DNA from 2 places in the Shewanella sp. GutDb-MelDb genome. Region 1 is predicted to be linked to the other one. Evidence: riboswitches for the same ligand, from Rfam matches in the RefSeq annotation. Region 1 holds a riboswitch; the other holds the start of a gene.
What was found. A riboswitch is a leader RNA that binds a small molecule or an ion and turns the genes downstream of it on or off. The one in region 1 is predicted to bind lysine.

Region 1 (11,021 bases):
AGATCACTTCAAAGCCTGCGGCCAACTTTACCGTTTGCATGCACAAGCGGTAATCAAAATATTCTATATCAGCACCGAATGCACTATTGGTGCGGTCAAAATGCTGCATATCGTAATGCTTAGCGCTAAAAAAACCGATTTTCATTGCAGAACCTTATCCAAAATAAGTAGATAATATGGAGAGTAAGTTTATGTGATATTGGGAACTTTGTCGCGCGAGCCCTTAAATGTGTTTTAAAAGGCAGATAAATAAAAGCGAGCTCCTGACAGCTCGCTTACCCGCTTAATCATGTTTAACCGCAGGCAGAGGACTGCGCCAGTGTTAAACCTTTAGGATTGATGTAGCAATGAATTGTTAGCTATCCGTAGAGATTTAAGCAAGTAGCAGTACGTTATCACTATACATTCGGCAGTATTGCTCGTTAGTTCACATTTATTATGTTCAATGTTATGCCTTAAAACTGATATCCAAGCCATTTAGAAATAGCAATTGCTATAAGATCAGCTTGTGATTGATCGCGATAATCAAGCTGTGATCAATCTCAGCTTATCTTTAGGGCAATTACTGATAAGCTTTGCCTAAATAGAAAGGAGCACGCAATTTATTATGGCTAGAAAAGCACTCTCAGAAAAACAATTTTTGGTCCAACGTTTTTCCAAAACCACATTACGTGCCATCCATATTTTAGGGGTCACGGGTGCGGGCGGTGGCATTTTGATGCACGTCCCCCAAGATCAATGGCTCGTTTACTGGATTATGGCCATGAGCACGGGGGCCGCAATGATGTTGTGGGAAGTCGTTCGTGACTGGCGCTGGCTCATTCAATTAAAAGGTGTACTCACAGTTGTTAAACTAGGACTGCTCTGCCTATTCATCCCTTTTGCCACTTATAAACCTGAACTGCTGATCACGGTTGTGTTATTGTCGGTTATTGTCTCCCACGGGCCCGCAAGCCTCAGACACTTTTCAATCGTACACGGACGCAGAATTGATGGAAAAAAAGAAGTTAAAGGCTAATGCCGCACCGCTAATTAGCCAGTTTACTGAACTAAAAGACTTTGTCGCCGCCAGTAGCCATGTGCTTGACTTAGCCTGTGGCACCGGTCGAAATGGCAACTGGTTTGCGCAGCAAGGTTGCCACGTTACCTATTTAGATCGCGATTTAAACAGGCTTCAGCTGAGTGATAACACTGCAGAAGTCGAGTTATTGCAATGGGATCTAGAAGCTGACGACGCGCACACTCTGCCTGCTAACACTTATGATGTAATCGTGGCCTTTAACTACTTACACCGGCCACTCTTCTCACAGATAATGGATGCTATAAAGCCTGGAGGCCTCATTATCTACGAAACATTTACCACCCAACAAGCCACCATCGGTAGACCACGCAATCCAAATTTCTTATTAAAAACCGGTGAATTGAAAGCTTTATTTGCTAACTGGCGCTGCCTACATTACTCTGAGGGTCTGCTTGGTGAATTAACCAACGCAAGTTATAAAGCGCAGATAATCGCGCAAAAACCTCTGTAAGCACTGCTAAAGGATTGATAGCAATTTATGTTTCCATACCCTGAACACTACCGCGTTGCTGCACCTCCGATTATTACCGGGGCCATGGTTGTATGGGCACTATTAAGTCGCTTAGTATTTGGTGATGCCAGTACCTATAGCCTTTATCCACTATTAGCCCTATTTCCACTGGTCATATTATTGCACCTGATACTTATATGGGATGCCAGAAGTATGGGCCGACTCGATCAATCTTTCTATGCACTCGTGCATTGTTCACTTGCCTTCGTGGTATGGACTTTTTGCATCATGCACGTCAACGGTCATGGGTTCTCTTAAGCCTTCCTCCTTTGGCGTCAATCGGTACTGTTACGTTAACGCCCCTCAAGCACAGCCATGCCCTACATATCTGCGTATTATGACCCCTTTATGATATTTCAGGGTGAATCTGCTTGCATGGAGAACAGCCAAAGAGGTATCTTTGCGGCGCATTTTTAAAAAGGTTCTACCATGACTGATTTCGTATATGCTCCGCCCACATCGCCTTGGCTCGACATTTTGCACCAAGACAAAGATATTATGGTGCTCAACAAGCCTTCAGGCTTATTGTCGGTGCCTGGTCGCGCGGCTGAACATCATGATAGTACCTATAGCCGTGTACTCGCCGAATATCCAGACGCTAAGATAGTGCATCGACTTGATATGGCCACCTCAGGCGTCATTGTGGTAGCGCTGCTGCGCAGCGCTGAATCTGAATTAAAGCGACAGTTTAGAGACAGAGAAACCGCAAAAACTTACTATGCGCGCGTTGCAGGTCATGTAAAAGCCGACACTGGCACTGTTAACCTACCTTTGATTTGCGACTGGCCTAATCGACCTAAGCAAAAGGTTGATCATCAAATTGGCAAGGCATCACAAACTCATTATGAGGTTATCAGCCGTGCCAAGCGCTCAACACTGGTAAAGCTCACCCCCATCACCGGTCGCTCTCATCAGCTACGAGTGCATATGATGGCGCTAGGTCATCCGATTTTGGGTGATAACTTCTACGCGGACCCTTTAGCAAAACGTTTAGCACCACGCTTATTACTGCATGCCCAATCGCTAACCATTACTCATCCATACTCGAAAGAGCCAATGACATTTAGCTGTGAAACACCTTTTATGTCGGCGGAAGCAGAACAGTAAATCCTTAGGGAAATACTGAAAAGACTAGATTATCAATATAAAAATACGTAAATTGTTTTAATTCACTTTAAAAAATATGCGTATTTATTATGGAAACCTCATTTCAAAGAGATTCACTCGACAACCAGATCCTTTCTGCACTGATGAAAGAAGCGCGAACCCCCTTTGCTGAGCTTGCCAAACGCTTTGGTGTGAGTGCTGGCACCATCCATGTTCGCGTCGAAAAAATGAAACAAGCCGGAATTATCACAGGAGCACAAATTACGGTTAACCCTAAAGCACTTGGCTATGATGTCTGTTGTTTTATCGGTATTAATTTGAAAAGTGCGGGTGATTACCCTGCCGCGATTTCAAAGTTAAATGCGCTAGAGGAAGTGGTTGAAGCGTATTACACTACGGGGAATTACAGCGTGTTTGTCAAAGTGATGTGCCAATCTATCGATGCCCTGCAGCATGTACTCATTAATCGCATTCAATCGATTGATGAAATCCAATCTACCGAAACCCTCATTAGCCTACAAAACCCAATCGTTAGAGCTGTAAAGCCTTAGTTTAAAAGTCGAATAATAAAAAAGGCTAACTCACGTTAGCCTTTTATTCAAATACCTTTAAACCTTATGACTTCAATTTACGTCGAATCCATACAACAGGTAGAAGCAATAGTCCTAACCAACCGAAAGAACCACCTTTATCAAGTTCTTCAGCCTGAGTAACCGATACAACTGTTGTCGCAGTGTCTGAATTACCATTTGAGTCTGATACCGTTAGCTCAAACGATAAAGTATCACCTTGGCTACCAACTTGAGGCGCTTCAAACATGAAAGACTCAGCTGCAGTATCAAACAAGACTGTTGCTCCGCCTGTTTGTAACCACTTATAAGTCAATTCATCATCATTACCATCATGTGATGCAGAGCCACTCATATTAACGCTAACACCTTCTACAACCCAGCTAGGTGAATCAGCAATAGCGACAGGAGCCACTTCAGTAACGCCGAACTTAAATAGCTCTTCAACTTCATCACCGTCAAAGCCATTGGTTAGCTTAAGTGCATAAGCCGAACCCGCTTTCGTCGGAATTAAGTCAAATCCAACTGACATGTTTTCGCCAGAAGCTGCCTTTTGAACAACAGTCCAAGAAATTGTATTTCCTTCTTGTTTACCATCGTTTGAAATATTAGCAACTTTATGGCCTGCTGACATTAATGCAGCAAATGTATACTCTTTATCTTCGTCGCTGAAATTAGGTTCAACATCGAAGCTAACACGGCTTGCAACTCCTGCTGGCATTGCATCAGACAGGTTTGCCATATGAGTAACATCATTCTTACGAGTAATGCTATATGGCAATTGAATCGCATTAGCACTAGCACCTGATTCTAAAATCAAGATACCTGCAGAGCTCTTATCAGTATCCCAATCAAATGTTAAGCTAAACTCACCATCTGACTCTTCAACCGACACTGATACATCATCGCTTAGCGATTCATCAGTTGCTAAAACAGAAGTGATACTGACGACAACGTCATCAGAACCGCCTGGTGTAGATGCTTTATAGCCATCAACGACAATGTAGTAATCGCCAGCTGGGAGGTTAGTGAAAGCGACAGATTCATCTGAGTTTGGACCCGCACTGCTGCCAATTTTCGTAAACGTAGCATCTAAAATACGAAGATCAACATCAGGCGCTGTCTCAGAAGAAGTTGAGAAGATAACGTTAGCTAAATCAGGAAGAGTAAGCCCAACATAATCCAATCCATCTTCAGCAACGTTCAATGTAGCAGGTTCGATTAAGTTAGTAGACTTATCATAAACACCCGCTTTAATGTTCGATAGATCATTTGAAACAAAACCAGAATAAGTCATGCTTCCTTCTTTACGACCTGCTGTAATAGCAAGGCTTGTAGGAAGGTTATCACCATGTGATTTAACTGCTACTGGCAATTTCGCTTCAGGCATACCGTCTGCCATAAGCTTGATATTGGCAAAGTTCCAACCAGCACTTGCTGCAGATACGTCAGCCTTTACTGTTAGCTCTTGTGTTTCACCCGCTTTCAACTCGAAAGACGCAGGCATTACTGAAAGCACTAGGCCATCAGTGACACCCATAGTGCTTGCTGTCCAAGTACCATCTTTTGTTGCTTTAACAGTACGTGTCCAACTGCATTCGCCAACACACTTTGCATTTGCCATTGTGACTAAGTTAATTTCTGAAGGCTGACCACCTAGAGCTGGGTCCGCTTTTACATAATCAACATAGCTTTCGTCCATGACAAGGCCTGCTTTGGCTGCAGCTTCTAAGTTTGCATAACCTGCACCCATATCAAAGAAGTCTGACGGTGTTACGCCATCATCTTTTAGTGTGTCTTGATTTGCAGTCATCATCAATGCAGATTGAACTTCAGCAGGCGTCCACTCAGGATGAATACTTGCTAGCAATGTTAACGAACCCGCAATATGTGGGCTAGCCATTGACGTACCGCTTAGAAAACCGTAATCGCTTGGATCTGGGTTTTGCTTAAATGCATCAGACTGGTCATTTGCATAAGCTGCAAAAATACTCACACCCGGTGCGGCAATTGATGGAGCAATCACGTTAGGAACAGATTTGTTTGGACCACGAGAAGTAAAGCTAGCAGCGATACGTGCAAGCTTTTCATCGTGTATCACTTCAGTACCTGTAATAGTACCAGTATGTTCAGCGCCACTTGCCATCCATGCTTTTAGCTCATCGCCTTTATTAGCATCGATATGGATTGCAGGAAGTACATGTGCATCAGCTACAACACTCGCAGCACCACCTTGAAGGTTCGCCAGCACTAATGCGTCAGCGCCACCAGCAAGGACGTTACGCCCTTTATCGACACGAGCAATTGCACCGCGATCACAAACAACAATTGAATTGTCAGCGAAAGTATCGGCAGGGAACGGCTCTAAGCACTGAGCTGGATCGCCATCTGGGTCATTGCTATTTTCAAAATTGCCAGCATAAACAAGAGTACCAGTGAATGCGCCCGTCATAGACTTACCAGTAAGCTCACCGGGTGCAGTTGTATCACCCCCCGAAAACGCACCAATATTTTTATCAGAGTAGTCACGATCATGAGTATAAGCAGCAACCGTCGTTAACCAAGGAGCATCACCTGGTGAACCCACTGTTTCCGGACCAGGACCTGAGTTACCAGCAGAAGTGGCAACATGGATACCTGCTTTACGAGCTGAAAGGAATGCTAGTGCATCGGCATCGTTCCATGGATTACTTGAACCGCCACCAATTGAATAGTTTAGCGCGTCAACACCATTTTCAATTGCGTGCTCCACTGCTAGTACTGTTAGCGACGGTAAACAACCCGCAAAACCAACATCATCATCTTCACCAGGTAAACATACTTGGTAAGAAACGATATTCGCATGCGGTGCAACTCCAGACATTGAAGCAAATACGACACCAGTATTACCACCATCAACGTCAGGGACATTGGTGTCTACAAGTACGTTACCCGCTGTAGTACCCGCGGTATGAGAACCATGGCCATTATGATCTTCACCGTTAGCAGGGACATCAATATCATAGTCTAAATAACCATCAGTCACTGCTGGCCAGCTATGAACACCAATCAGCTTATCATTACAAAGCTCTGCGAAATCACCAGCACAATCGCCAGAGTACACGCCTGGTCCCCATGGGTTTGAGTGATCATATTTATCGCCACCAACATCGGCAAATGAAGGATGGTCGGTGTTGATACCGGTATCAATGATACCAACAATCATTCCTTCGCCTTTACTTTCAGTACCTGTAGCCTCTCCGCTCCAGATTGCTGGTGCCTTGATAATCGCAGGGCCAGAGTCAGTCATTGTCTTACGTAGAATTTCGCGCTGGATGTTAGCAATTCCTGCAACATTAGCTAACTTAGCGGCTTGAGCTTGAGTCATTTCAACGACTAGACCGTTGTACGCTAATGTAGTTCTTTGCTTTACATTTAGCTCACCCAGTGCAGCAGTGGCTTTCTGAATCACGCTGTCTTGACGTGAATTCAGAAATGAACGGTAAGATTTTACATTGGCACTCGTAACATCTAACTTTCTATTTTTGCCTTGTACTTTCTCAACAGATGTCGCTTTATATCCCGCAATACCGCCTTGATAAAGCGCTACTGGATTTTCGATCAAACGCACAAAGTATCGATATGCACCTGAGCCTAAGTTAGCTTCTGGTGTAAAAATAGCGTTATTACGAACAATTTGATTTTCAGCGTATGACTTTGAATCTACGTTCTTAATTTGAACTCTAGCTTCCGCTGATTTTGAGAGAGTAATATTGTAGTCAGACGGCGCACTGATCGCACTCGCTGACATGGTGATTAGCGCAGTAGATACTGCAATTGCGATTTTGGTTTTCACTTGTCAATTCCTTAATACTTAAAAGTATTTTTTGTTATATCCTGCTTTGTTATGGTCCCTACTCTCCAACAAGAGGAAAGTTAACGCCAAATAACTTTCTGTAGCATATTCGACTGAGGGGGGAGCATTATTAACATAATAAAAACAAAGCGGCAAACATTTAATTAACAAGTATTACAAGTGGGAACACAAAGAAACCAAGCTGTAAACATTACATTACTTATAACTAACCTATTAATACTAGTTTCGTATAAATAACGAACTACTAATCGAAGATAATCGCTAGGTTTAGAGTATAAACAAAAAATGGATATCAGATTTATTTTCATAAAAACCTGAGCTTTAATTTAGCTCAAACACATTGGTCATCAGCTTGTATAGCTCAGTCCCTTGATAGACTGAAGCAGAAGCAAAGTGGAGGATGGGCACACAATCTTGTTCGAGGTATAGCGGGGTTAACTCCTCTTCAGTGCCATAACAATCAAGCCTTAATATATTGGCCAGAGGTTGATTAGCTTTTAACGGTTCGCCGGGTTGCGCTAAATACTCAACCATACCGCCTTTCGGTGAGTGATATTTTTTGTAGTCTTTCAGTAAGCAGCCATAACGTGCCATTACCGCAGGAGCCACTTGATCGGCCATCACGCCTCGATGACTCAAATAGGCTAAAATCCCCAGTGCATCTTCTCGGGCGTCATCCATATCGATACGCTCTTGGCTCGCCAGTTCCAATGTAAAAGCCGACACTGCTACATTCAATTCTCGCTCTTGTGTTGCGGCATACTCCACCAACTCCCACCATGGACAGAATGCGGCTTCATCCATCGCGCCACCAAAACTATTAGGCATAATTAAGCTATAAGGGATCGAGAAGAATTTAACCGAACTTTGTGCGTATTCAGGGCAATAAAGATGCTTACAAGACTTAGGCCCGGTATGTAGGTCAATCACTATGTCCGCTTGATGCGCCAACATTTGTAAGCTTATAGCCAGTCTTTTACCCGTTGTCACCCCCCAAGGGTTCGCCAAGTGAGCCTGGCAAGACGCTATAAGCTGTAGCCTAAAGGCTTGGTTGAGCAATTCATCACTTAAATGGCAATGCTCTGAGTACCAATTTGGGATATCTATCTGGTGATCTAAATATTCTCTGTTCCAATTAACACCGGTGATAGGATCAAAACGGCCTAGCGTAAATTCACCACTCTTTTGATTGATACCTAATGGATTTGCCAGCGGCAGTAAGGTGATCTCCCCCCGAACATCCATAGCTTCCAACTGTTTCATCAGCTGGAATATCACTGCGTTGCCTTGCACTTCTGCTCCATGAACATTCGCTTGCAAAAACACTTTTGGCGCAGATGGATCTTTTGCGGCCAGATGATACACAGGCACTCTCAACTCTTGCCCCGTCGCCAGTTCTCCGACGATTAAGCTAGATTGGGTAAATTGCATCATGTACAGTCTATTCCTTGGGTAAACAGTAATTAAGATTCAAACAGGTTTTCATGCAAAGCACGAATAACATCTGCAGCTTCTGCCTCTTCAACCAATACACACAGATTATGAGGGCTCGCACCTTGGCAGATCATTCGAACGTTATGCGGCTCTAATACTTCAAACACCCGGCGACATACCCCCGCCGTTGAAGCGATTCTATTACCAATCACAGCCACTAATGCCAAACCGTCTTCTACCCGCACGCGGCAATGCTGAGAGAGTTCTTGCAGTAAAGGCTCACTTAACAGACCGTTACCACTCGAGTCAGAGCCGGTTTTATCGAGTGTTAACGCCACATTCACTTCAGAGGTGGTGATGAGATCAACACTGATTTTATGCCGTGCCAACGTTGCAAACGTCTCCGCTAAAAAGCCTTGTGCGTGTAGCATTTGCAAGCTGTGCAGATTCAATAATGTTTGATCTCGTCTTACGGCAACTGCGCGATAAACTGGCTCGTCAGACACCTGATGTCGGATCCAGGTACCTCCTTGCTCTGGTGCCCAGCTAGATCCTACAAAGACTTGGATTTTTTGGCGTACTGCGGGCAAAATAGTGGCAGGATGCAGCACTTTGGCACCAAACGTGGCCATCTCTGCCGCTTCATTAAAACTTATCTCAGGTATAGGCTTAGCATTCGGGGCCAGTCTTGGATCCGTAGTATAGATCCCAGCAACATCAGTCCAAATCTCAACCGAGGTAGCACGCAGTGCTTCTGCAAGTAGAGCAGCGGAATAGTCACTGCCGCCCCTGCCTAATGTCGTTGTAGCCCCCTCAGCATCGGCACCAATAAACCCCTGAGTCACGATCACTTGCGATGCTAATAGAGGGGTTAAATACAGCGCTGCAAGCTCAGATATCGCCTCAATTTGTGGTTCGGCACGGCCATAGTGACTGTCCGTACGCATCACTTGCCTTACATCAAATGCTGAGGCCGAAGCGCCTTTTTCTCGTAATACTGCAGCAAAAAAAATCGATGAACACATTTCGCCTTGAGACAACAGCTCATCAACAACAGCCTTATGGCGAGTTAGCACTAGACGTTCAGCTAGATCTGAAATATGACTGAGTACCGCATCAATTTTGGCAGCAACATCACTTGGGTTCCCTAATCTATCGAGAATTTGATATTGAATAGAAGCTATCTGCTTAATTAACTGCTTACGATATTCATCCGTTGTTGTAGCTTGGGTCAGCGCAACGAGTTTATTAGTCACCCCACTAGAAGCACTCACCACCACAACTTTAGTGGCGGTGTTATTGATGATGATATCCGCACAGCGATGCATAGCATCGTAATCTGCAACAGAGGTACCGCCAAACTTAGCAACGGTTAACGTATGAATTACGGACATAAAGATGCCTCCACATGGAGTGAACACAATGTCGATTGGATATCGTTAAAAACTAATATAGATACTGATATAGAAACAGGTATAAAAACTGAGAGAAAAACTAACATGAATAAGCTCCGAACTAACTTCGTTCGAAGAGCCTGGTGCTAAGATATGCACCCCAGAGATGGGAAACAGCGATCGTCACCAGAAGCTCTCCACCATAATATAGGTGACAATCGTCAGGATTCAGCCTGAACGACCAATACATAAGACAGTGCCAAAACGTCTTTAGTATCTCGGCGTTAATCTCCATCATGAATGGTCAATGGGGTTTGGTCCCCTTTCATTCACTACCTAGTTAACGCTCCTCTTCTGTACTCAATTTGTACACAAACCAAGAGAGTAAAAAGTATATAAATAACACGTTCAAGTCAAACGAAATTTATACAACTTAAGAATTACACCCGGTCTGGAAATTCATGAACCACGTTGACCCGCGGCGAGAAAGCGCCGAGCGAAGTTTCCTGCCCTGACAATAAGCATGGGACCAATTGCAACTGATCATCTTCTACGTAATAGATAGCGTTTTGGTTGAACTGACACCCTAATTCGATTGCTGAAACTTTATCGGTCGACACCGCCCAGCTCTTTTCCATGTGTTTACGATCTTGCGATGCCCCCACCATCGCTCGATAGGGTCGACGTAACATGAGGATAGCTTGCTGCAGCTTTCGATCTAGCAGTCGATTTTGGCAAGGAGTAAGCGTCTTACCTCTTGGATTGTGTGCAGTGATGATTGCAAAAGATATTTTAGAGGACAATCCTTGCGTGATCAGGAATTGCGTTTCTTGATAATAGCGCCAAAGGCATTCGACTGACTGGTCCATTGCTAACAAACTCTCCACTTGAGGTGATTTTATTATAGCTAAATCGTTAGGACTCGCTAGGCGCGTGATATAGCTCACAGTAAATAAAAAATTACATTGTATAAATATCAGTCACTTAGGTGTAATATAGTGATCTAAGTCATGCCTTGGCGTAAATTTGTTAACATTTCATTTGTTAACAAATGCCTAAAACGAGTACA
Region 2 (11,021 bases), on a different contig from region 1:
ACAACTGCGCCCATACCAATGACAGCGTGATTACCTATAGTGACACCATCAACAATGCCTGCTTGAGCCCCTATCCACACATCATTACCAATCACTACGCCTTTGGAGTTTGAGGCTTGTTGATAAATGGGGGTGTCGGGCGCCATACCGTGATTAAAGGCATAGATAGTGACATTGTTAGCGATACGAGTTTGGTTGCCGATGGTGATACCATGACGGCCGCCATCGAATGAGCAACCGTGATTGATAGCCACTTCATCACCCAAGGTTATTGGACCATGTAAAAAGCTGTCGGCGGCAATCATGCATTGCTTACCCATTTCGATATTGCGGCCAGGTTCGGCAAACAGGTTTGCCTCTGGCGCAATAAAGCAGTTATCAGCTATCGAGATTGTTTCTACGGCGCAAAAATGTGCTTGCACCTCATCTTGCCAAGGTTTAGCCCATAAAAGGTGTTTCTCTTTTAACGAGAAATACAGCCACGGCATATAAGACAGGCGTTTCTTATGTTGTGTTCGATAATCTGGTTTATCAACTGAGTTAGTGGTGGCTAAAAGGCTGCTCATGCTTACAGTCCCACTTGAGAGGGGCGTAACGCTAGCACTTCTATACTATCGTCGATTACTTTCCATAAGATATCTAAATCATATAGCGCGACTTGATACAACTTAGGATCGGCTTTGGCCTTCTTATACGCTGGGCGAGGGTCTTGTGCTAATACGCCTTCAATAAGCTCTGCTAGGCGCGGATATGCGGGATTTTGCTGATATTGCTCAAGTTGTTGTTGGGCTGTTTCGCAAAATGTCACACTTGCCAACTTTGGTGCTTCTTGGGCTATGCCGCCGTGTGCGTCATCAATCGCATCAGAGAAGGGAATATAGGGTTTTATATCGACAATAGGGGTGCCATCGAGCAAGTCCATGCCTGAGATCTCAAGTCTGACTTTACCATTGTCAGTATGTACAGCATGCAGCTTCACCACCGATTGACCGATGCCATTTGGCCTAAAGGTTGATCGCGTGGCAAATACTCCCAGCTTTTCATTACCGCCCAATCTTGGCGGACGAACGGTGGTTTTCCAGCCCTGAGCTAAGTTCTCATGAAAACAAAACAGCAACCACACATGAGAGTACTGCTCTAGCCCTCTAACGGCATCAACTTGATTAAAAGGGGCGGCAAGTTCAACAAAACCACGTGCTGCGGACACTAAGCCTGGTTGGCGTGGAATGCCAAATTTTTGTTTATAAGGCGTTCGGCAATACGCGACAGCTTGGATTTGGTTAGTAAAGGACATTGGTTACTCTTAGTTTGAGGCGCGGCTATTTTGGGACGCTGGTGGTGGTAATTGCTTGGCCAACACAAAGAGCACTGGTGACACAATTTTGTGTCGATGCTTCGATTAATAGGCAATTTTTAATGATCAAACCATTAGCGTGTTTATCGGCAGCTGCGCGGCGAGCTAATGTGCGCGCTTCAGCGATAGACGCGGGGGCATCATTTTTACCCATTTGGCAGGTTTCACCTTCAACTAGCCCTTTAATTTCATATGGGCCTCTAGGTTGAACACTTCCTTCATAGACGGTGACATCAGAGGCTTTAAAATAGTCATTAATCGCATCACTATCGAGGTTACTGTTGAAGGCATATTCACCCGCACAAGCGCTGAGTAAAAGGATGAGAGATGCAGGAAGTAGGTATTTCATAATGATTGCCTGTTATATGAGTTGCTGGGGCCAGTGAAAGGCATTGATATAAAAGCCTAACATTAAAAATGGTGTTCAAAAAAGTGCCCATAAAGAGCACTTTTCTATCGAACTATCTTGCTAGCGCTATAAGTTTGAAATTCTAGCGCTTTAGGTACTTTTGATAAAGCTGTTGATGACGATTATTTAAATCAATTTTACGACCATCAATGTACACCGACTCTATTGCGGCTTGCATTGGATCTAATATGTCGCCAGTGGCGAGAATAATATTGGCCTTAAACCCGGGAGCAATCGCGCCCATGTCATCGATACCGAGTATTTTTGCGGCATCAAGTGTGATGCTTTGTAGCGCTTCTGACTTGGTTAATCCATAAGCAACAGTCTGGCCTGCTGCAAAAGGTAAGTTACGGCTGTTCCAGTCAGATGAGAAACCAAGTGCGAATGGAATATTGGCTTGCTTAAGCAGCGCAGGGATCTTAAAGGCAAGATCAATCGGCTCATCCTTACGCTTAGGCAAACTTAAGGTCTGGGTGTAAATAACCGAGGCATTAACCTCACTTAACGCATCCGCTAATCGCCACGCATCATATCCGCCAACGATCACTATCTTAAAGCCATAGATTTTACTTAATGCAATCGCTTCCTCTATTTGCTTTTGTGACTGAGCATGGACAAACAACTGTGCATTACCCTCAAAAAGAGGTGTTAATGCTTGCCAGCGTAGGTCAGTTTTAACAATCTTTCCCGCTTTCAGCGCCAGTTGATAACGGTGAGCATCGCTAAAGGCACTGTGCACCTTGTCGACACGCTTACTGAGATCATCTAGCTGCTCTTGACGCTTGTCAGCATCAGATGAGAGCCAACGAATATGTGGCCAATAGAGGTGGAACTGTTTATTGGTGTCTACCAACGCATCTTCGATAGTCCAGCTATCCATAGAAACAAGTGCTGACTGACCAGCAAGCCCATCACCTTGTGGTACAATTTGAGCGTGTGTAATACCGTTAACCCGAACGGTGGGGATGATCTCCGAGTCGGGATTAAACGCCGTTATCGCTTCAAGTTGTGGGTTGATAAAGCCAACTTCATAAGCATCGTTACTTGGGCGCATCATCTCAATTTCAATTAGCCCCATAGTGGTATCAAGCGCAATAAGACCGGGATAGATGTGCTTATTAGTCGCATCAATAACAACCGCATTGGCGGCTAAAGCCGCCGTTGCTGACGACGCTTTGCCTGCTTCAGTTGCTGCCTCCGTTGTATTTGTGGTCTCTATTGCTGCTGGCGTAGCCAGTTTTTGACCTACCGCCACAATTTTTCCGTCGGCGACAAGTACGTCTGTGTGCTCGAGTGAGCCATGAATAACCGAATGAACGGTGGCATTAGTAAAAAGCATCGCGCCACTTTCCTTTGGGGCAGGAAGCATATCGTGGGCATAAACCGCGCTGCTAAGGATACACGCGCTGACAACACTAAGCAGTGAATAAGCGTGTTTAGTGGATTGAGTAAACATCATTACAGTGTTCCTTGTGCAGTTTGTTGCCAAGCATTGAAATGGGTATCGCAGTGCCATTCTGGTTCTGTTTGCTCAGTACTGGGTTCACCCTGTTTGTGGGCGTCATCGCTAAGCAATACTTTTTGAATTAAGGCGGCGCGCTCTTTTTCAACTGCAATTTGAGCCAGTTTATCTTGCTCACGGCTAAAGTAACGACGGCCTTCAATCCAAGTTGATTCCACTTTGGCGTAAACCGACAACGGTGAATCGCTCCAAAGTACGATATCAGCTTGCTTACCTTCGACGAGTGAACCGACTTTTTCATCAATGCCAAGCTGTATTGCAGGATTAATGGTGACCATTTTCCAGGCATCTTCTGCTGCCATACCGCAATACATCATCGATTTAGCGGCTTCTTGGTTAAGTCGACGCTGCATCTCATAATCATCAGAGTTGATGCTAGTGAGTACGCCTTTGTTTTGCATTAAACAGGTATTTTGTGGAATGGCGTCATAAACCTCAAATTTATAAGCCCACCAATCAGAAAAGGTCGATGCATAAGCGCCATGTTTAGCCATTTCGTCAGCGACTTTGTAGCCTTCAAGAATATGAGTGAAGGTACCGACTTTAAAATTGTAAGCTTCAGCGAGCCTGATAAACATCAAGATCTCAGATTGCACATAAGAGTGAATATGTACGCTACGCTTCTGCTCTAGCACTTCCGCTATAGCTTCTAAGCGGTAGTTGTATTGCGGCGCAACAGTACGTCTGCGCTCGCTAGATCGCATATTTTTATAATCTTTTTGTGCTTTTCGGTAGGCTAAAGCTTCGTTAAAGGCTTCACTAAAGAGTGATTTAACCCCGATGCGGCTTTGTGGGAAGCGACGATTAAATTTATCTCCCCAGTTACTCTGCTTTACGTTTTCACCTAAAGCGAACTTAATACTGGCTGGGGCACCGGCAAATTTTAGCTGGTCAGCGTTATCGCCCCACTTAAGTTGAATAACCTGTGCTTGGCCACCAATAGGGTTGGCGCTACCGTGTAAAATTTGTGCTGTGGTCACGCCGCCAGCAAGACCACGGTAGATGGCTATATCGTCGGGGTTGATGACATCGCCAATCCTCACTTCAGAGGTGATAGCATCGGTGCCTTCATTGGTGCCGCCATTAAGCGCAATATGCGAGTGCTCATCAATGATCCCTGCCGTTAAGTGCATACCGGTGGCATCAATCACTTGGTAACCCGACGGTGTACGCAGTTGACTGCCTATCTCCTCGATACGGCCTTTGGAGATAATTAAGTCGGTATTTTGTAGCACACCGCTTTTATCGGATGTCCAAATCGTGGCATTCTTTATATGAAGTTTGTCTTGAATTGGCTGTTGTTGTAGACCGTAAGCTACATTAGGTGATGTTTGCTTGGCTATTTGACTCAGCGCAGTTTGTTGCTCTTTTTGCGGTTCTGCGTCATCGATAACGGGCTCAAGTTTGCTTCCACCAAAGGGGATAGTTTGGCCATGACTGTCCAGTAGGCGACCACGCAGACCTGCTTCATCAAACCACAATGTAAAGCGGCTAATACCACTTATTCCGGCGTCAGTTAAATCTGCGCTGAAAGTCATTCTACCTTGATTAAAGTTAACATCGCCGAGGGTTATTTCTTTTTCGCCGCTTGATAACGTGCCGCTAAAACTGGGATCTTGTCCAATGTTAAGATCAAAGGTGAGTTCGTTGATTTGCAATTGGTAAGGCTGAGCAAGCATGGCAAGATCACGATTGATAAGTTGACGCTCTTCACCTTGTAACCAGATACTGGTTATTTTACCATTTTCAAATACGTTGCCATTACTAATCACCAAGTCCGCCATGAACCCGGGTTTTAATTGCCCCACCATATTGCTAATGCCCGCAATTTCAGCCGCTTCTGTTGTGAGTGCTGCAAGGGCGGTTTCTTCATCTAAGCCGCGCTCTATTGCTTTTTTTAGTCGTGGCCAGAACGTGTCTGACTCAATCCCATACTGCGTTAATGCAAAAGGCACATCCGCTTTTGCAACTATCGCAAGGTTACTTGGTGCGCTTTCCCAATGTCTTAATGCCGCTAAACTGACATCTCGCGAGCTGTCACTGTCACCGATTGTCGGAGCGGCTGGGTAATTTAACGGCAGCACCAAACTATATGGATAAGATTTTAGTTCATCAATTCTGGCATATTCATGACCATTACCAAGTAGGCTACCTTTTACATTTTGTTCATTTAATAACCTGGCCGCTCTTATTTGACTATTTAGATTTTTGGTCTGAAATATAAAGCTTTGTTCTTCAAGACCCGCCAGACGCTCTAATGCAATGTTAAACTCAATGTTGTTAGTGGTATTGGAACTCTTACCTATATTGTCGTTATACCAACGAGCATCTGAAAACGTTTGTCTAATAAGGGCCATACTTCCCATTAATGACTGAGGGTAGTCTTGAATAGAGGTTCCCTTATCAAATGCCATAAATTGGTTTGTTTTAGCCTTGTATATAATATCGTTTGCTTTTTTGTCTGCTAAAGATAAGCTGACTCCACGGCCTCTAAAAATGCCATCTAAATAGCTAGATTGGACACTTGTAAAGCCATTGTTAATCCATTTCCCCGCTTGCTCTTTATCTGGATACACATAATTGAACCATTCTTTTTCTGAATGAATCGCGCCATTCTCTGCGTTACCCCCAATGCGTTTTATTTCATAAACCGGATCACTGCTATCTCCACTTTCTGCTTCATACTCGATGGCATATTCAGTAAATGGGTCAATGAAACCTGGATAGATAATATGACCTGCTAAGTTAATTTCGAGCGCACCTTCGGGAATGTCATTATCTTTGATAATCGACTTGATTCGATTATTTTCAATTAATAGTGTGGCATCTTTCAGTATTTCACCGGGTTTAAGCATAAGGGTTGCATGACTTAATGCGGTGATTTTTGGTGTGTTATCGGTCAATTGGTCATTGGCTAGTGCGCCATGACTGGTTAACGCACTAAGTAGAGCGACAAGGGCTTTTATTTTATGATTATGCATTATCGTACTTATGTTTGTTAGAAGAGTAGGGGGGAAGTGTGAGAATACCTTAACTTAATAGCAATTACTAAGCGGTAATTGTAACGTCGAATGTGATTACGTGATGAGTATTAACAAAAAAACCCAGCAAGCGCTGGGTTTTTATAGGAAGTAAATGGAAACTTATATAAGAAAGTCTTCCATTGTGCGACCTTTTTCTAATTCATTCTTGAATACGGTTGGCATACGCCCTTGGCCAGTCCACTGAACCATTTCACCATTGACTTCAATTTGGTATTTAGCTGGACGTGGAGCACGTTTCTTAGGTGCTGCTTTAATGCCTACACCACCAATATCGTCAACTGATAAGCCAATCGCTTCCATTTGCTGACGAATTTCTTCAATTTTAGCATTACGTTCAGCCATTGCTTCACTTTCTGCTTCAGCTTGAGATGCTTTTTCTTCGATAATTTTTTCGAGCTTTACACCAAGATCTTTTAACTCTTCAAGAGATAACTCTTTAACCGCAGCTTTAAAACGACGACCGTGGGTCAATATATCTAAAAATTCGTTCATAGTGATAGATGTCCAATTAAGATAGAAAAGTATTTTTATATTCTGTCACAAATAATAGGAACTATTTCGATAAGGATCAAATAAAATTTCAATTTAATTGAGAATAAAATATATTAATTAAGATTAATTTGTAATAACAGTGATTATATTTCTCAAATGTTATCAATATCGGTCAATTACTGCTTATCTATTTAGATTAATGTGAACAGTCGTTCGGCTGCATGTTGACGTTAACGTCAACAGCACGTAAAGTAACTCTAATTTCTGTAATAGTTGCTTTGATATATAAGTAGCTATTCGCATAATCCCGTTCATTAAGCGACGTAAGAAGGAAGCCCTATGAAAGTATTGGTGCCAGTAAAACGTGTCGTCGATGCCAATGTAAAGGTCAGGGTTAATGCTGACAATACGAGTATCGATACCGCAAACCTAAAAATGGCGATTAACCCGTTTTGTGAGATTGCAGTAGAAGAAGCCGTTCGTTTAAAAGAAGCGGGAAGTGCTTCTGAAGTGATCGTCATGAGTATTGGCCCAAAAGCTTCGCAGGAGCAATTGAGAACCGCGCTAGCATTAGGTGCTGACCGCGCTATTCATATTCTGACTGATGAAGACCTTGTGCCTTTGTCTGTGGCTAAGCTTATACATGCGGTACAGAAAAAAGAGCAAGTCGACTTAGTTATTTTGGGTAAGCAATCCATCGATAGCGATAACAATCAAACAGGTCAAATGTTAGCGGCTATTGGCAAAATGCCACAAGCAACGTTTGCCTCTGAAATCAAGATGAATGCAGACCAGCTTACGGTCACTCGCGAAGTTGACGGTGGCCTGCAAACATTGATGCTACCTTTACCAGCAGTGGTTACCGCCGACCTACGTTTAAATGAACCTCGTTACGCAAAATTGCCTAACATCATGAAAGCTAAACGTAAGCCACTTGAAACACTGACTCCTGCAGATTTCGATGTGACCTTAAAGTCTCACCAGACAGTCCTTAAAGTGACTCCGCCCGCTGAGCGTAGCGCGGGTGTGATGGTGTCTTCTGTAGAAGAGTTGGTTGAAAAGTTAAAGAATGAAGCGAAGGTGATCTAATGGCAATTTTAGTATTAGCAGAACACGATAACGCCAGTTTAAAACTGGATACCGCTAAAGTGGTTGCTTGCGGTCAAGCGATTGGTGGCGACATTGATGTATTAGTCATCGGTCACAACTGTAATGATGCGGTGAGCAGTGCACAACAGCTCAATGGCGTACGCAAAGTCTTAGTTGCCGATGCTGCCGTTTATGCCAACGGCCTGGCAGAAAATACTGCCGATGTAGTCACTGACGTTGCAGCTGACTATGAGCATATTCTTGCTGCGGCATCAAGCCATGGTAAAGATGTATTGCCGCGCGTTGCAGCTTTACTCGACGTTAACCAGCTTTCAGAAGTGATCGCAGTGGTGAGTAGCGATACGTTTGTCCGCCCTATCTATGCGGGTAGCGCGTTAGCCACAGTCCAGAGCTTGGATGACAAAAAAGTGATGACGGTACGTTCAAGTGCATTTGATGCGGTTGCAAGCGATGGTAGTGCAGAGCTTGTGACACTGACACAAGAGGTTGCACCTCAAGTTGAGTTTATCTCTCAAAGCCTAACGGTATCAGAGCGCCCTGAATTGGGTAATGCTTCTGTTATCGTGTCTGGCGGCCGAGCAATGGGCAACAGTGAGAACTTCGGCATCCTAGAGCAACTTGCTGATAAATTAGGGGGTGCACTGGGTGCATCACGCGCTGCAGTCGATGCAGGCTTTGTACCTAACGATCTGCAAGTGGGTCAAACAGGTAAAATTGTTGCGCCAGACTTGTACATTGCTGTCGGTATTTCGGGTGCTATCCAGCATCTAGCTGGCATGAAAGATTCAAAAGTGATTGTGGCTATCAACAAAGATCCAGAAGCGCCTATTTTTCAGGTTGCTGATTATGGATTAGAAGCGGATCTATTTGAAGCGGTTCCACAGCTTTTAGAACTGCTGTAACTCATTAGCCATTATAGCCGTGACAAACTAATAACCGCCAAGTTGTTTTCAATAGGTTACTAGGCTGTTATCGGCCATGTGTTCGAGTTGGTAATATTTGCGATCTGTGTCACGATAAGCGGCTTTAGGGTAGCATCCCTAAAGCCGCTTATGTTTTTATGTCACTCACGTTAATTAGCTCAGTCTATTTAACGTCCTTAGAAGTAGAGGTGCATTCAATATTAGTACCAATAAGTAGGGTGATGCCTATGACTTGTTGAGAAAGGATTTGATGCCGAAGTGACATAGCATATCGAGGCTTGTTGCTGGGGCTGTTACCAAATAGGAACAGCACTGCCATAGTATTTCTTATCGGGAAGATAAGAAGATTTTATATTGATGTCGAACATTAATATTACTGTGGAGCGCTACTGATAGGACAGGTGTAATCAGCTCTCAATGCTATATCCCACCAGTTCAGTCGGCCTCCATTCGTACTTAACGAAGATAATAATTAAATGACAATTTTAAGTTATGCCGATTCGGCACTTTCGTTGCTGCCTCCGGTAGTGGCAATCGTACTGGCGATGTTAACCCGTCGTGTTTTACTTTCTCTTGGGGTGGGGATCCTACTGGGTGCGCTACTGCTGACAGATTTCTCTGCCGCAAACACTGCCCAATACGTGGGCACAAAAGTCATGTCGCTGGTGTGGGATGATGGCGCACTCAACAGCTGGAACCTATATATTATTGGCTTCCTGATTGTGCTTGGAATGATCACCGCACTCATTACCGTGAGCGGTTCGGCTCGGGCGTTTGCCGAGTGGGCACGCAAGCATATCCGTAATAAGCGTGATGCCAAGCTATTAACCATGTTCCTTGGTTGTGTGGTGTTTATTGATGACTACTTTAATAGCTTAGTGGTGGGTAGCGTCGCAAGACCGCTAACAGACCGTTACTATATCTCGCGTAGTAAGCTTGCTTATCTACTGGATTCAACGGCTGCACCTATCTGTGTGATATCTCCAGTATCGAGCTGGGGCGCGTACATTATTGCCTTGATTGGTGGCATATTAACAGCACATGGATTTACTGATACAGGACATTTGAGCACGTTTGTACAGATGATCCCGATGAACTTCTACGCTATTTTCGCGTTATTACTGCTACTGTGTGTCGCACTAATGGGACTTGATATCGGTCCTATGCGTCAACATGAGCTTAATGCACAAAAAGGTAGCCTTTATGATGAATCTAAAGGATTACCACCTGGTGCTAGCTCTGGATTACCAGAAGCTGATACGGGTAAAATCATCGGTTTGTTTTTGCCTATTACGGTACTGGTGTTTGCCACATTCTACTTTATGGTCAGTAGTGGTGGTGATGCGCTTGCCGCTAAAAACGAAACTTTCAGCCTGATTGGCGCGTTTGAAAATACTGACGTTGGCTCATCACTATTCTTTGGTGCTTTAATTGGTTTAGCCGTGACGCTAGCGCTTATTATTTACCAAGGTGTAGATAAGAAGATGATCGTTAAAGGCTTGGTCGAAGGCATTAAGTCTATGCTGCCAGCAATCTATATATTGGTATTTGCCTGGACGATTTCAGGCGTTATTGGTCAGCTTGAGACTGGCAAGTATATGGCAAGTTTAGCGACCGGTAATATTCCGTTTGCGATGTTGCCAGCTGTCCTCTTTATCTTGGCAGGCTTAACAGCGTTCTCGACTGGAACGAGCTGGGGCACATTCGGTATTATGTTACCCATTGCCGCTGATATGGCGATGGGCAGTCATACGAGTATGATGTTGCCAATGCTTGCAGCTGTGCTCGCGGGCGCTGTGTTTGGTGACCATTGTTCACCTATTTCTGATACCACGATTTTGTCGTCAACCGGTGCAAACTGTCATCATATCGACCATGTGATGACGCAGTTACCTTATGCACTGATTGTCGCAGGTATTAGCCTAGGCGGTTACATCGTACTCGGTTTCACTGAATCAGTGTATGCCGGCTTATTGACCTGTAGTGTGCTGTTTGTGATTAGCGTGATAATACTGCGGATTAAATCTCGTCAGGGGATCACGGCTTAGCTAAGTGATAAGCCGTTAGTTTGTTGATTGCGCTTATCGTAAGGCATTAAAAAGCCGTTCTCAGTTGAGAACGGCTTTTTTGTGGGGACGATTTAAGCCTTAGTCGTTTAGGCCACGAC

Region 2: another riboswitch for lysine. It lies ahead of CXF82_RS04330 (Na+/H+ antiporter NhaC family protein); the one in region 1 lies ahead of lysC (lysine-sensitive aspartokinase 3).

Annotation. Positions count from the first base shown of each region.
Region 1 is NZ_PJBM01000234.1:43,448-54,468, forward strand. Features, by position in the region: gene CXF82_RS14500 (2-hydroxyacid dehydrogenase) at 1-145, opposite strand, end outside; gene CXF82_RS14505 (hypothetical protein) at 608-1,018, shown strand; gene CXF82_RS14510 (class I SAM-dependent methyltransferase) at 993-1,532, shown strand; gene CXF82_RS14515 (hypothetical protein) at 1,560-1,850, shown strand; gene rluA (bifunctional tRNA pseudouridine(32) synthase/23S rRNA pseudouridine(746) synthase RluA) at 2,022-2,699, shown strand; gene asnC (transcriptional regulator AsnC) at 2,789-3,250, shown strand; gene CXF82_RS14530 (S8 family serine peptidase) at 3,315-7,103, opposite strand; gene CXF82_RS14535 (succinylglutamate desuccinylase/aspartoacylase family protein) at 7,446-8,555, opposite strand; gene lysC (lysine-sensitive aspartokinase 3) at 8,588-9,952, opposite strand; lysine riboswitch at 10,135-10,314, opposite strand; gene CXF82_RS14545 (DUF3293 domain-containing protein) at 10,393-10,821, opposite strand.
Region 2 is NZ_PJBM01000129.1:5,920-16,940, reverse strand. Features, by position in the region: gene CXF82_RS04370 (acyltransferase) at 1-566, opposite strand, end outside; gene tsaA (tRNA (N6-threonylcarbamoyladenosine(37)-N6)-methyltransferase TrmO) at 569-1,294, opposite strand; gene rcsF (Rcs stress response system protein RcsF) at 1,320-1,703, opposite strand; gene CXF82_RS04355 (amidohydrolase family protein) at 1,846-3,222, opposite strand; gene CXF82_RS04350 (amidohydrolase family protein) at 3,222-6,266, opposite strand; gene CXF82_RS04345 (H-NS histone family protein) at 6,429-6,821, opposite strand; gene CXF82_RS04340 (electron transfer flavoprotein subunit beta/FixA family protein) at 7,161-7,910, shown strand; gene CXF82_RS04335 (electron transfer flavoprotein subunit alpha/FixB family protein) at 7,910-8,833, shown strand; lysine riboswitch at 9,030-9,251, shown strand; gene CXF82_RS04330 (Na+/H+ antiporter NhaC family protein) at 9,331-10,902, shown strand; gene CXF82_RS04325 (M3 family metallopeptidase) at 11,002-11,021, opposite strand, start outside.